DNA from 3 places in the Robertmurraya sp. GLU-23 genome. Region 1 is predicted to be linked to each of the others. Evidence: riboswitches for the same ligand, from Rfam matches in the RefSeq annotation. Region 1 holds a riboswitch; each other region holds the start of a gene.
What was found. Region 1 has a riboswitch for thiamine pyrophosphate ahead of ACVBAX_RS09740 (thiazole synthase). Riboswitches for the same ligand answer to the same signal wherever they lie in the genome.
Positions count from the first base shown of each region.

Region 2: linked by a shared signal. The riboswitch ahead of ACVBAX_RS04435 (ABC transporter substrate-binding protein) and the one ahead of ACVBAX_RS09740 (thiazole synthase) in region 1 are both predicted to bind thiamine pyrophosphate.
Region 3: linked by a shared signal. The riboswitch ahead of thiT (energy-coupled thiamine transporter ThiT) and the one ahead of ACVBAX_RS09740 (thiazole synthase) in region 1 are both predicted to bind thiamine pyrophosphate.

Region 1 is NZ_JBRKCV010000004.1:124,878-128,110, forward strand. It holds gene thiE (thiamine phosphate synthase) at 1-120, shown strand, start outside; gene thiD (bifunctional hydroxymethylpyrimidine kinase/phosphomethylpyrimidine kinase) at 141-956, shown strand; TPP riboswitch at 962-1,058, shown strand; gene ACVBAX_RS09740 (thiazole synthase) at 1,160-1,930, shown strand; gene thiH (2-iminoacetate synthase ThiH) at 1,940-3,055, shown strand; gene ACVBAX_RS09750 (LuxE/PaaK family acyltransferase) at 3,069-3,233, shown strand, end outside.
Region 2 is NZ_JBRKCV010000002.1:22,178-25,410, reverse strand. It holds gene ACVBAX_RS04440 (peptide chain release factor 3) at 1-773, opposite strand, end outside; TPP riboswitch at 965-1,075, shown strand; gene ACVBAX_RS04435 (ABC transporter substrate-binding protein) at 1,177-2,172, shown strand; gene ACVBAX_RS04430 (thiamine-binding protein) at 2,184-2,477, shown strand; gene ACVBAX_RS04425 (ABC transporter permease) at 2,474-3,233, shown strand, end outside.
Region 3 is NZ_JBRKCV010000001.1:794,126-797,358, reverse strand. It holds gene ACVBAX_RS04095 (divergent polysaccharide deacetylase family protein) at 1-524, opposite strand, end outside; gene thiT (energy-coupled thiamine transporter ThiT) at 622-1,218, opposite strand; TPP riboswitch at 1,284-1,382, opposite strand; gene ACVBAX_RS04085 (methyl-accepting chemotaxis protein) at 1,471-3,162, opposite strand.

The sequences.
Region 1 (3,233 bases):
AATGGAGAAACCGTTATGAAAGTAGGAGCAAATGGCCTAGCGATTATTTCCGATATTTGTCGAGCCAGTCATATTCAAGAGCATACCAAGCTATTACGTAGATTAGTTGATGAATTTTAGTCAAGGAGAGGTTATTCACTATGGTAAATAAAGCATTAACCATTGCCGGTTCAGATAGTGGTGGAGGGGCTGGCATACAGGCCGATCTGAAAACATTTCAAGAATTAGATGTGTACGGAATGTCTGTGATAACAGCCGTAACCGCACAAAACACAACAGGGGTACAGGGGGTATATTCAGTTCCTTTGGAAGGAATTCAAGAACAACTCCAATCAATTGCTGAAGATTTGCGTCCAGATGCGATCAAAACCGGGATGTTATTTAACAGTGACACCATTGAGGCCGTTGCGAGATTTATAGAAATTTATGAGATGGAACACATCGTCGTAGATCCGGTGATGATTGCAAAAGGGGGTGCTTCACTTTTACAAAACGAAGCAGTAAAAGCATTAAAAGAAAAATTACTGCCACTCGCGACGATCGTTACACCAAATATTCCAGAAGCCGAGGTGCTTACAGGAATAAAAATTGAGACGATGAATGACCGAAAACAAGCAGCAAAATTGCTCCATGAGATGGGTGCTGAAGCTGTCATGATTAAGGGGGGCCATGATCCGGAAAGTGAAGAAATGATTGATCTTTTATATGATGGAGAAAAATTTCACACCTTTACTTCAAATCGGATTTCCACAAAAAATACTCATGGCACAGGTTGTACCTTTTCCGCTGCCATAACCGCTCAACTCGCAAAAGGAAGCTCGGTTGTACAGGCGGTGCAAGTGGCAAAAGACTTTATACAGGCAGCCATTGAGGATGACTTACACATCGGATCCGGTCACGGTCCAACCAATCATTGGGCTTACAATCGAAACAAATCAAAAATCGGAATCAAATAAAATTTGAAATTAGCTAGGGGTGCCTAAAGGCTGAGAGGAAACTTTCCAACCCTTGAACCTGATTTGGTTAGAACCAACGTAGGGAAGCAATCATTTTGCATGAGCTCTATTAAGAGGAAAAGCTCTATGTAAGAAAGTGAAGGCTTGCCAAGATTGGTAAGTCTTTTTTATTTATTCAAAACAAACCAATAGGAGGAACCACAATGACCGACTTATTAACGATTGGAAACACACAGCTACATAATCGCCTACTCACCGGAACAGGCAAATTTTATAATCACAAACTTATGAAAGAAGCACTAACCCAATCCGGTTCACAGGTTGTTACTGTCGCTTTGAGACGAGTCGACCTGCATGCTACTGGGGAAGAAAACATCTTAGAAGACATTCCTAAAAACATGATTTTGCTTCCGAATACGTCGGGAGCGAGAACCGCCGACGAAGCGGTTCGAATTGCCCGACTTGCAAGAGCAGCCGGTATGGGAAATTGGATTAAAATCGAGGTCATTTCCGACCAAAAGTACTTGCTTCCTGACAATTACGAAACGACTAAGGCAACTGAGATTTTAGCAAATGAAGGGTTTCTCGTTCTACCTTATATGAGCCCAGACTTAATGGCAGCAAAAGCCATGCAAAATGCTGGAGCAGCAGCCATTATGCCACTTGGATCTCCGATCGGTTCAAATCGAGGAATTCGGACGAAGGAACTGATCCAAATTTTAATAGAAGAAATGGAGCTTCCAATCATTGTTGATGCAGGAATTGGAAAGCCATCAGAAGCCGCAGAAGCAATGGAAATGGGGGCAGCCGCTGTACTAGTAAATACAGCCATTGCTACAGCTAAGGATCCAGTTGAAATGGCCATCGCCTTTGATCTAGCAGTCAAGGCTGGAAGGAAAGCCTATCTAAGTGGTGTAGGACCGACGACTACGACTGCACAAGCGTCATCTCCATTAACAGGATTTTTAGGGTAGGTGAGTGAAATGTCATTTTACGATGAATTTGTAAAAATAAAAAATTATCCATTTGACCACTTTTTTTCCACCATCACCACTCAAGACGTAAAAAAGGTTTTGCAAAAAGAGAGACTTCATACAGAAGACTTCTTAATTCTATTATCTCCAGCTGCTGAACATTGTTTAGAAGAAATGGCGCAAAAGGCTCATCACCGTACTGTACAGCATTTTGGTCGTACGATTCAATTATACGCACCACTATATTTAACCGATTATTGTGTGAACAAATGTACGTACTGTAGTTTTAGTATTGATAATGATTTTCCACGTAGAAAACTGACTTTGGCGGAGATTGAAGAAGAATCGAAGGCACTTGTCAAAATGGGATTACGACATATTATCTTACTAACGGGAGAATCTCGTCTACATTCCTCCGTCGATTATTTGTGTGAAACGATTGATGTGATGAAAAACTATTTTTCTTCTCTATCCATTGAGATACAGCCATTAGATACGGAAGAGTACCGAACACTTGTTGCCCGGGGAATTGATGGATTAACGGTGTACCAAGAAGTGTACAACGAAGAAATCTATAAAGAACACCACTTAAAGGGACCGAAGCGGAATTATCGCTATCGACTAGATGCACCTGAAAGAGGTGCCAAAGCTGGCATGAGATCCGTCAATATCGGAGCACTACTAGGAATGGATGAGTGGAGAAAGGAAGTCTTTTTCACTGGAATTCATGGTCATTATTTACAAAAAAATTATCTTGAAACGGATATTGCTCTGTCATTTCCTCGAATTCGGCCAAATCTTGGTGGCTTTCAACCAAAGGTGGATGTTACAGATAAAAATTTGGTTCAAGCCATGCTCGCGTCCCGTTTATTTTTACCACGTGCAGGAATGACTCTATCAACGAGAGAAAGTGCTGAACTAAGACGTCATTTGCTTCCATTAGGAGTGACCAAAATGTCTGCTGCCTCATCAACCGTTGTAGGGGGATACGCCAATAAAGAACACACACATAGTCAATTTGAAATATCGGACAAAAGAAGTGTGGCTGAGGTAAAGGAATCACTAAGAGAACTTGGCTACCAACCTGTCGTAAAAGATTGGGAAATACTGACACATTCATCATAAGGAGAGCCACATCATGCACTATGAAAATATCAAGGAAAGAATTCTCACTTTTATTGAAAATGAAGAAAAAGATTCATTTGATTCATTAGCTTTACAGGTCTTTGCCTACCAGTACGAAAATAATCGTATCTACCGAAAGTTTTGTCGATCAAGAAAGGTTCACCCATCGATGGTGCAA
Region 2 (3,233 bases), on a different contig from region 1:
GCTAGGGCGCTACCAAAGAATACAGGTGTTAGTTCCCCATTTGCTATTCTTTCACGAGAAAATTCATTTCCCGCTTCATTTAATAGCATGATTTCCTCTAACGTTTGGTCATACAAGGAGTATTGCTTTAGTTTATGATCTCCTTCTATTTCTCCATCTTCATTTAACCCAACAAATCGTTCTTCCTCTTCCACACGGAATTGTTCAATTCGCTTGTAGAAACGGTCATATATACCGAGAAATTCTTTCCCCATTCCGATCGGCCAGTTCATCGGATATGATTCTATTCCCATAACCTCTTCAAGCTCAGCTAAAAGTTCTAATGGAGATTTCCCCTGACGATCAAGCTTATTGATAAAGGTAAAAATCGGAATACCTCTCATTCGGCACACTTTAAATAGCTTTAAGGTCTGCTCCTCTATCCCTTTTGCTGAATCGATAATCATGACCGCACTATCAACAGCTGTAAGAGTTCGATACGTATCTTCACTGAAGTCTTGGTGACCTGGTGTATCAAGAATATTCACTCGACAGTCATTATAATCAAATTGCATCACACTCGACGTAACGGAAATACCACGTTGTTTCTCAATTTCCATCCAATCGCTCGTTGCAAACTTACCCGTTTTCTTTCCTTTAACTGTTCCCGCATCACGAATGGCTCCACCAAATAACAATAACTTTTCTGTTAATGTCGTTTTCCCAGCATCCGGGTGGGAAATGATCGCAAATGTGCGACGTGATTGTACATCATCTTTAAAATTTTTTGCCATTATAGAATTTCCTTTCTTTCCTTACACAAATTCATCCATAACTTCAATCTTATCGTGACTGTATGAAGTTTGCAATCTGTTCTTTACAAAAGCAATCACAAACATATCATTATATTGATTTATTCATGAAAGTTCTTCCTTTTCAAGAAAATAATTTCTGCTATAATGAGATAGAAATCAAACTAAATAGGTAAGAATTGTAGGGGGACCGGTGAAGACCGGTTGAGAGTGCATCCAACTGATGCTGACCCTTTGAACCTGATCTGGATGATACCAGCGTAGGAAACATATTCTTTAAACAATAAATTTGTTTAAACATATGCGCCCGGTTCAAAAACTGCGGCGTTTTTTTGCGTCGAAAGGTTCAGTTCATATCCTACTTATACCATTGGAGGAGAAAGTAATGAAAAAATGGATAGTTGCATTTGCAGCTTCTGTATTACTCGCAGGATGTTCAGAAACAAATGAACAACAAACAGAAAAGGAGGAATCAAGCGCTGACTTAAAAAAAGTAACAGTTGTTCTTGATTGGACTCCAAATACAAATCACACAGGGCTATATGTCGCAAAAGAAAAAGGCTTTTTTGAAGACGAAGGTCTTGATGTGACCATTCAGATGCCTGGAGAAGCTGGTGCTGATCAACTTGTTGCTTCAGAAAAAGCAGACTTTGGTGTAGGTTATCAAGAGGGTATTACACAGGCAAGAGTTCAAGGGGTACCTCTTGTTTCTATAGCTGCAGTCATTCAACACAATACATCTGGGTTCGCATCACCGGCATCTAAAAATATTCAATCTCCTAAGGATTTTGAAGGAAAAACATACGGTGGCTGGGGCTCACCTGTAGAACAATCCATCATCGACTCCCTTATGAAGCAAGAACAAGCAGATGTAGAAAAGGTGAATATTGTAAACATAGGCGATGCGGATTTCTTTACTGCTGTTGAACGTGATATTGACTTTGCATGGATATACTACGGTTGGACAGGCGTGGAAGCAGAATTACGAGGAGAAGACATCAATATGGTTTACTTAACCGATTACTCCGAAAAGCTAGACTACTATACACCTGTGCTAACAACTAGTGAAAACATGATTAACAATGATCCAGAAACAGTAAAAGCTTTTGTGAAAGCCGCTTCAAAAGGCTATGAATTCGCTATCGACAACCCTTCCGATGCGGCGGATGTCCTAATCAAAGCTGCTCCAGAGCTTGACGCAGAGCTTGTAAAGAAAAGTCAGGAATGGCTTGCTACCAAATATCAAGACGATGCAGACCAATGGGGAGAGCAACGTTTAGAAGTATGGGAAAACTATGCTTCTTGGATGCTTGAGAATGGGTTGTTAGAATCAGAGTTAGAAGCAGAAAAAGCCTTTACTAATGAATTTTTACCACACTAGGAGTTGATCATATGACAAACGCACTTGTTAGTATACAAATTATCCCTAAGACAAAAAACGGTGAAAATGTGATTCCTTACGTAGATGAAGCAATAGCCATTATTGACGCGTCAGGAGTAAAGTATGAAGTTCATCCCTTAGAAACAACTATGGAGGGTGATCTTCAGGAACTTTTTGCAGTCATTACGAAAATGAATGAGAAGATGATTGAAATGGGAAGTAGCAATGTTATTTCACAGGTGAAGATTCTATATCAACCAGGTGGAATTAAAATGGATACACTTACGGAGAAATATCGTTCATGATACAAAAATTACAAAAAGGATGGAGACCAATTTTAGTTCTCCTCCTTTTATTCATTGGCTGGGAATTCACAGCAAGAATTACTGAGATTCCAAATTGGCTTCTCCCAACTCCTTCACAAATTTTTAACGAACTCATAAATGGTTGGGGCACTGTCTCTGTACACCTTACATCCACCATTCAGCTTATTTTTCTTGGCTTTGTTTCTGGAGTTACCGTAGGTCTGTTAACTGCTTTTATTTTACATAATATCCCTTTTTTAAAAGAGTCTTTATATCCGCTTCTTATTTTATCGCAAAATATACCCATTATCGTACTTGCTCCACTTCTTGTGATATGGTTTGGCTTCGGTTTATTACCCAAATTAATTGTTATCACTCTGGTTTGTTTCTTTCCAATTACCATTTCAGCCATGGATGGATTTCGCCAGGTTGCTGCAGATCTCTTCCATTATATGCGAATGGCAGGAGCAACAAAACGACAATTATTTTGGAAACTTGAATTTCCATTTGCCCTCCCTTCGATCTTTTCAGGGCTGAAAATTTCAGCCACTTACAGTGTCATGGGAGCCGTTATATCTGAATGGTTAGGATCTGAAAAGGGTATTGGAGTCTATATGACACTATCATCCTCATCGTTTCGAACCGATCGAGTGTTTGTTGCGATATTTCTCATTATGGTATTAAGTTTGTTATTTTTTATGATGATCAATTGGTTGGAGAGATTTATTATTCGTTGGAAAGCTGAGGGGAAAAATC
Region 3 (3,233 bases), on a different contig from region 1:
AATGGTACATTTAATTCCTCAGTGATTTCCTCAAATTTTGATTTTGGACTTGTTGCACTATCTACAATATATAGCTGCTTTTCCTTTGCCACTTCGACAATCACCCTGACAATCTCTTCATTCTCAACGACAAGCGAGCCCATATGATTATTTAATCCCATAGCATGAGGAACACTATCGATAGCATCAATGACTCTCTTTCTTACTTCTTCCTTTGATAAATCATTCGTTATTGGCTTTGGTCCTAACCAAGATGCCTTTCCTTTTTTCGGCTGCATAGGCAAGTGTACCATGATCTCTAAGCCATTTTCATATGCCCATTCTGCATGCTTTTTTGAAAGCTCATTAAAAGGCATAATAGCCGCCGTGATTTGCACATCACCTTCTAGAAAATCCTTAACACCTCCCACACCACCACCAAAATCGTCAATAATAATAGCTGCCTTTTTCACTTCCTGGCCATGTCCATGATGAGGGAACAGTGTAAAAATGACCAAAAAAATGATAAATGAAGTTTTTTTCATAAAATCCTCCATTTGAAATGTTAGTTATTGGTATAGTTTCTCTCATTGAGGAAAAACCATACAAAAAACTCGCCCAAAACATTGGACGAGTGTTGGATTACGATATTTTTTTCAAAGTCTCTGGAGAGGAAACCCTTTTGTGGAGAAGAAATCTTGGGGAACTAGACACTAAAAGGAATAAAATAACGGAACAATAGATAGCTGCTCCAATCATTGTTCCACCGTTTACGCCTAGCGAAAATAAGAATGGAGACATCCCATCCGGTGCATATTCTCCCCAGAATAAAAATCCCGCGATAAAATGCCAAAAATAACGTGCCCCACTTCCAACGAATGTGGCAACGATGATCCATTGAAGGGCTTTCTTTTTATTTTCTGTTAGTGCTACCTGAATTTTTTTCATAAAGAAACCTGCAAATCCAATAAACGCAAAGGCAAGAAAATACTCAATGAAGCCCTGTAACGGAGTCAAAATATATGCATCACCCATAGAAATTTGTAATAGTCCCCATAAAAATCCAGAAGCGGTTGCAGCAACGAATCCCCATCTAAAGGAGATAATCAAAATTGGTACCATCGCAAATGAAATAGAAATACTAGACGAAAGCTTAATCGATGGAAGAAGGTCTAGAATTAATGCAAAGGCTGCAAAAAAAGATGCTTCAATCATCATAATTAATCGTTTGTTTCCCATATAAAAAAATCTCCCCTTTTTCTGGAAACCTCAAGGAGAGCGTAGATAGACATGATTACACGAAAAATGCAGTCTTTCCACATCCCTGCGCTAGAATTATCTAACAGGTTCAAAGGGTCAGAACAAACGTTCACTCTCAGCATAACGCTCCCCTTGTGGTTTCGTTGTATGTAGTTTGTTTATAATTTCGTATTCATTATATCATATAAAATTAAATAGAAAAGCATCTAGTTGAATAGATGCTTTTCATGTTTATATTTTAAATCTGCGAACCAACTGCTGTAAGGTTTCTGCCATACCTGATAGATCTTGAGCACTTGCGGTTACTTCCTGGAGAGTAGCAACGTTTTCTTCTGTTCCGGCTGCTACTTCTCTGGTTGTTGCAACGCTTTCTTCTGCGATTCCTTTTACTTCGTCAATTGCTTGTACGACATTTGTACTATGCATACTTAGTAGTTCAATGGCACATGAAACGTCAGATACCTTTTCTATTACGTCTCCCATTGACTCTCCAATTAGAGCAAACGCTTTCTTTGCATCCTGACTATATTCGAATCCTTCTGATACTTTGTGAGACTGTTCTTCCATTGCAGATACAGCTAGATCCGTTTCAGATTGGATATAAGAAATCATTTTTGTAATTTGATCAGCTGATTTTTTTGATTCCTCTGCGAGCTTTCTTACTTCGTCTGCAACTACAGCAAATCCCTTGCCATGTTCACCTGCTCTTGCAGCTTCGATTGCCGCATTTAAGGCTAGCAGATTCGTCTGATCTGCAACCGTTGTAATCATATTTAGGATAGAAGTAATTTCATTTGAACGCCTACCTAACTGACGAATGATTTCTGAGGCATTCAAAACACCATCATTAATCAAATTCATTTGGTTAACTACTTTTTCGATAGATAATGCTCCTTGATCTGTAACTTGAAACGTATTATCAGCTGTGACGAGCATTTTTTCACTACTTTTTGTAATCAAACTTATATTGCTAGACATCTCTTCAATTAATGTGTGAATTTTGGTTAAATGTTGCAGTTGCAAATCCATACCCTCTGAGTTTTGTTCAACAATATAAGAAATTTGTTCACTTGCTTGAGTACTGTCCTGCGCACTTGTACTTAGTTGTTCACTACTAGCTGCAACTTGAGCTGATGAATCTCTAACTTGTATAACAACTTCTCTTAATCCAGAAACCATTGAGTTGACAGACTGGATCATTGCCCCAATTTCGTCTTTATTCTTCACTTGAATCTCATCTATAGATAGGTCTCCGCTCGCAACCTTCTCAATTGCCTTAGATGCATGAACAATTGGTTTCGCAATCTGTAAACTTATAATTGTCGCTAGTACTAATGCAACAAGAATCGCAGTTACACTGATCACAATCATTATTGTAACAATTCCATCTATTTTTTTTGTGGTCAAGCTACTTGCATGGTCTAAATGTTTCTCCTGAATAGATAGAAGTTCATTTACTTTTGCATTAAACTGCATACCTAACGTTTGAGCAGTTGATTTTGCTAGGATTAAATAACCTAATTCATCGTTGTCTTTTTTCATTTGTATTTGGTCTTGAGCAAATTTCGAATCATTTGTTGACATTTCCTCAAGAGCAGTTAACGTATCTAATAACTCATTATCAGTGATTGTTGTTTTTAATTTTTTCATAGAGTTATCAAAGCTCTTTACTGCCTCATCATATTCTGTCAGATAGTCAGCCTCTCCAGTGAGTAGGAAGCTCCTTACGGCTGCTGATTTTCTAATCATTTGCTCTTGGAGATTTTTCACTTCTAGCTTTTGACCTACTTCTTCACTTAAGAATGATTGATACGTATTGTTTACTGAATATAGTTGAAAAATCCCAGCACTTGCTACAACTACTAACATAAATAAAACAATAACAAAACTACCTATAATTTTTTTTCGAACAGTGATATTCATGTTTGCTCCCCCATTTATAGGTTGTACTTTATACCTATATTAACAATAGTTCTTTTGATATGGAAGCGTTT